Regions from separate parts of the Amycolatopsis sp. NPDC058340 genome, predicted to be linked through region 1. Evidence: riboswitches for the same ligand, from Rfam matches in the RefSeq annotation. Region 1 holds a riboswitch; the other holds the start of a gene.

Region 1 (2,380 bases):
TGATCGCGCCCTGGGTCTCGGCGACGAGGTCGTGACCGTCGAAACGCCGGGGATCGCGGCCGGAGACCTGGGCGGCGACCAGCGTCTTCGCCACGGCGCCGCCGACGACGATCTTGTCGTACCCGGCACCGGGGGCGAGCCCGTCCCAGGTGAAGTAGTCGGTGGCGTGGCCCTGGTCGTCGAGGAATTTCACGATCGGCTCGGCCCGCGAGCCTTCGCCCGCGGCGTACATCGCGAAGAGCACGTCGAGCATCAGGCCGTGGTCGGGAAGTGAGCCGCCGTTGGGGTTGTCGAGCGTGCCGTCCGGCTTCAGTTTCGCCGCGAGCCAGCGGGAACCCGCCTTCGCCGCGCCCGGATCGTTCGCGGCCGTCGCCGTCCCGGCGAGCGGTGCGGCGATCACGGCGACGCAGACGGCGAAGGCCGTCGCGGCCAGGTACCCGCGGCGCATGACTCCTCCTTGCGGCATGGCGGAGGACAGCGCGGGACGCCGCAGTCACCCCTGTTTATCGCGACAGTGGTTCGTTCACCCGCCCGTTCGGTATCCCGGCTCGCCCTGCGAAAGGGCCCACGGTTGCGCGACAGCGCCGGATTTCGACCGGCTTCCCCGTCACGGGCGGCGGTGTTCTGTTGTCGAGCCAGCCGAGGTTAACACCCGTTCACGTCAGGCAGGTACCGCTGACCAGGTCGGTAGCCAGGATCACATCGGCACCCGGCGGTATCCCGCGTTCGACCGGGGTGAGAGTCTTCTCGCGCGGTCGTGGGGGAAGTCCGGTGAGAGTCCGGCGCTGTCCCGCAACGGTGTGCCTTCCAGGCGAGCCCGGTCACCCACGTCGCGCGATGTCACCGACTCCTGTCGTGGAAATGCGGGAAAGGGTTCTCATGAGACGTTTGGTTTTCGCTGTCGCCTTGTTGTGCGGCATCGGGCTGGTCGCCGCCCCGGCGGCCGCAGCGGCCACCCACCACAAGGCGGACGCCGCCGCGGGCTGGCTCGCCAGGCAGATGACCGACGGGGAACGGTTCGAGGCCGACTTCGGCGGCCAGAAGTTCCCCGACCAGGGCCTGACGATCGACGCGATCTTCGCGTTCGCCGCGGCCGGGGTGTCCGACACGAACGCGGGCAAGGCGATCGACTGGCTGGCGAAACCGGAGGTCACCACCGGCTACGTCGGCGGCGGTGCCGAGGCCTACGCGGGTGCGCACGCCAAGCTGATGCTCGCCGCGCAGATCCGGGGCAAGGACCCGGCGTCGTTCGGCGGCGTCGACCTGAAGGCGGGCCTGCTTTCGCTGCTCACGCCGTCCGGCCGGTTCTCTGACCGGTCCGAGTACGGCGACTACTCCAACGCCCTCTCGCAGTCGCTCGCCCTCCTGGCGCTGGATCGCACGCCCGGCGGCGCTCCCGCGGCGGCCGTGACGTTCCTCGCGGGCACCCAATGCGCGGACGGCGGTTTCCCGCTGAACTTCGGCGAAGCGACGTGCACGAGCGACGTCGACGCGACCGCGACGGTCGTGCAGGCCTTGCGCGCCACCGGCGACGCGGTGAACGCCCGCGAGGGCACTTCGTGGCTCGTCACGAAGCAGCACGCGAACGGCGGTTTCGGCTTCGGCACGAACGCGCCCAACGCCAACAGCACCGGCCTCGCCGCGGAAGCGCTGGCGGGCCACCGCCCCGCCGCCGCGAGCAAGGCGCGGGAATTCCTGCGGTCACTGCAGACCGGCTGCGCCGGCGCCGAGGCCGACCGCGGCGCGATCGCCTACGACGCCACCGGCCTGAACCCGGCGACCGCCCCGCGCGCGACCGCGCAGGCGATCCTCGGCCTGGCCAGGGTTCCGCTGAGCGACCTGCACGGCGGTGGCCGTCCGCAGGCTCCGGTGCTCGCCTGCCCGTGACGTCACCTCGTGAGTGGTAAGGACGGTTCTAACCGTCCTTACCACTCACGAGGCGGTTCACTCGCCGGCGGCGACGCGGCGCGCGAGTTCCACGCGGGACCGCACGCCCAGCGCGGTGAAGATGTTCCGCAGGTGGTGGTCCACCGTGCGGTGGCTGATCACCAGCCGCCGCGCGATCTCCTTGTTCGTCTCCCCCGCCGCCACCAGCCGGGTGATGGCGTCCTGCTGCGGGGTGAGCCCGGCGAGCGACCGGTGCGGCACGTCGACGGTCTCGCCTGCCGCCCGCAGCCCGGCCCTGGCCCGTTCGGCGAACCGGGTCGCGCCGACGTTTTCGAAGCCGCGCAAGGCATCGCGGAACTGATCGCGGGCGTCACGGGTCCGGCGGTGCCGTCGCAGCAGGGTGGCGTACGCGAACCGCGTCCTGGCGAGTTCCATCGCGCCGCCCGCCCGCCGGTGCGCCTCGATGGCCAGCCGGAAACGTCGTTCCGCCACG
Region 2 (2,380 bases), on a different contig from region 1:
AGGAGGCCGTGCACACGCATACCTTCCAGTACATCTGCGAGAGCCTCGGCCTGGTCGAGGGCGAGCTGTTCAACATGTACCGCGAGGTCCCGTCGATCTCGGACAAGGACGCGTGGGCGCTCAAGTACACGCAGAACCTGGAGAACCCGGACTTCGAGACCGGCACGCCGGAAGCCGACCAGGCGTTCCTGCGCGACCTCGTCGCCTTCTACGTGATCTTCGAGGGCATGTGGTTCTACACCGGCTTCGCGCAGATCCTCTCGCTCGGCCGCCGGAACAAGATGGTCGGCATCGCCGAGCAGTACCAGTACATCCTGCGCGACGAGTCGATCCACCTGAACTTCGGCATCGACTGCATCAACCAGATCAAGATCGAGAACCCGCACCTGTGGACCGAGGAGTTCCAGGCCGAGGTCCGCACCATGCTGACCGAGGCGTGCGAGCTCGAGGTCGCCTACGCCCGCGACACCATGCCGCGCGGCATGCTCGGGCTCTCGGCCGAGCTGATCGAGCAGTACATGCACTTCATCACCGACCGGCGGGCCCAGCAGATCGGTCTCGCGCCGATCTTCGGCGAGACCGAGAACCCGTTCCCGTGGATGTCGGAGGCGATGGACCTCAAGAAGGAGAAGAACTTCTTCGAGACCCGCGTCATCGAGTACCAGTCGGGCGGCGCCCTCGACTGGGACTGACCCCGAACGCGTAACTCGCGTGATCGAATCGCGAACTCGCGTGATCAGACACGTAACTCGCGTGATCGAGCGGCGAACTCACGTGATCAGACGGACGACACGCCGGGCGGCCTCCGCCCGGCGTGTTCCGTTTCCAGACACGCGAGTTACGCCCTCAATCACGCGAGTTCGCCGTTCAATCACGCGTGTCGTCCGTCTGGTCACGCGTGGCGTCCGGTTCGTCACATGTCCGGCGGGGCCGTTGCGTCCCTGAGTACGCTCCGAAGTGCTACTGGTTCGCCCGGTCTTCCAGGCCGGGCGAGGTAACAGGGAACCCGGTGCGAATCCGGGACTGCCCCGCAGCGGTATGTGGGAACGAAAGCCGTCACCGTGCGAGACACGGTAAAGCACTGGGACATGGCGCCCCGGGAAGCGACGGCCGGTAGGAACGAGCGAGTCGCCCACGAGTCCGAAGACCTGCCCGTGGTACGCGCGCCGACGGCGTGCGTGAGTCCGGGCCTCGTGGGATGGGCACGACCGAACGGCGGTCACTCCTGCGCGCTCCGGGCTCCGACGACAAGCTCGCGAGGAGAGAGCTGTGACCGAAATCGGCACGACGGTGCTGGGCTATCCCCGGATCGGACCGGACAGGGAACTCAAGCGTTCACTCGAACGCTATTGGGCGGGCAAGATCGACGAAGCCGAGCTACTCGGCACCGGCCGCGCGCTGCGCACCCGCACCTGGCGGGAGCTCAAGGACGCGGGGCTGGATTCCGTCCCCTCCAACACGTTCTCCCATTACGACCAGGTACTCGACACCACCGAGCTGTTCGGGGCGCTGCCGGAGCGCTTCACCAGTCTCGGCCTCTCGCCGCTCGACACCTACTTCGCCGCCGCACGCGGCGTGCAGGACGCGCCGGCGATGGAGATGACGAAGTGGTTCGACACGAACTACCACTACATCGTCCCCGAACTCGGCCCGGGCACGACGTTCTCGCTCACCGGCACCAAGCCGCTCGACGAGTACCGCGAAGCCCGTGCGATCGGCGTCGAGACGCGGCCGGTGCTGGTCGGACCGGTGACGTACCTGCTGCTCGCGAAGCCGGCTGAAGACGCCCCGGAAGGTTTCCGCCCGCTGGAGCTGCTCGACAACCTCCTCGACGGCTACGTCGAGCTGCTGCGCCGTCTGCACGACGAAGGCGTCGAGTGGGTCCAGTTCGACGAGCCCGCCTTCGCCGCGGACCGCACGGAGCGGGAGCTCAACGCGCTCATCCGCGCCTACCATCGGCTCGCGAAGGAGACCTCGCGGCCGAAGATCCTGGTCGCCGGGTACTTCGGCGGGCTCGGACGCGGGCTCGGCGTGCTCGCCCGCTCCCCGATCGACGCCATCGCGGTCGACCTCGTCACCGATGAGTCCTTTGTGGACGCGGTCGCCGCCGAACCCGCCTTGCGGGACAAGGAGGTGCTGGCCGGTGTCGTGGACGGGCGCAACGTCTGGCGCACGGATCCGGCCCGCGCGCTCAGCCGGGCGGCGACCCTGCTGGGCACCGCGCGATCGGTCAGCGTGTCGACGTCCTGCTCGCTGCTGCACGTGCCCTACGACGTCGAGCGGGAGGACGGGCTTCACTCGCGCCTGAGGGGCTGGCTCGCCTTCGCCAGGCAGAAGGTCGACGAGGTCGTCCTTCTCGGGCGCGCGCTGAAGGAGGAGG

The links. A riboswitch is a leader RNA that binds a small molecule or an ion and turns the genes downstream of it on or off. The one in region 1 is predicted to bind cobalamin.
Region 2: linked by a shared signal. The riboswitch ahead of metE (5-methyltetrahydropteroyltriglutamate--homocysteine S-methyltransferase) and the one ahead of ACFWIW_RS05850 (prenyltransferase/squalene oxidase repeat-containing protein) in region 1 are both predicted to bind cobalamin.

Annotation. Positions count from the first base shown of each region.
Region 1 covers NZ_JBHXIB010000003.1:160,336-162,715, reverse strand. Annotated here, with positions in the region: gene ACFWIW_RS05855 (prenyltransferase/squalene oxidase repeat-containing protein) at 1-448, opposite strand, end outside; cobalamin riboswitch at 538-605, opposite strand; cobalamin riboswitch at 706-848, shown strand; gene ACFWIW_RS05850 (prenyltransferase/squalene oxidase repeat-containing protein) at 880-1,887, shown strand; gene ACFWIW_RS05845 (LuxR C-terminal-related transcriptional regulator) at 1,945-2,380, opposite strand, start outside.
Region 2 covers NZ_JBHXIB010000064.1:18,093-20,472, reverse strand. Annotated here, with positions in the region: gene ACFWIW_RS37840 (ribonucleotide-diphosphate reductase subunit beta) at 1-692, shown strand, start outside; cobalamin riboswitch at 948-1,171, shown strand; gene metE (5-methyltetrahydropteroyltriglutamate--homocysteine S-methyltransferase) at 1,270-2,380, shown strand, end outside.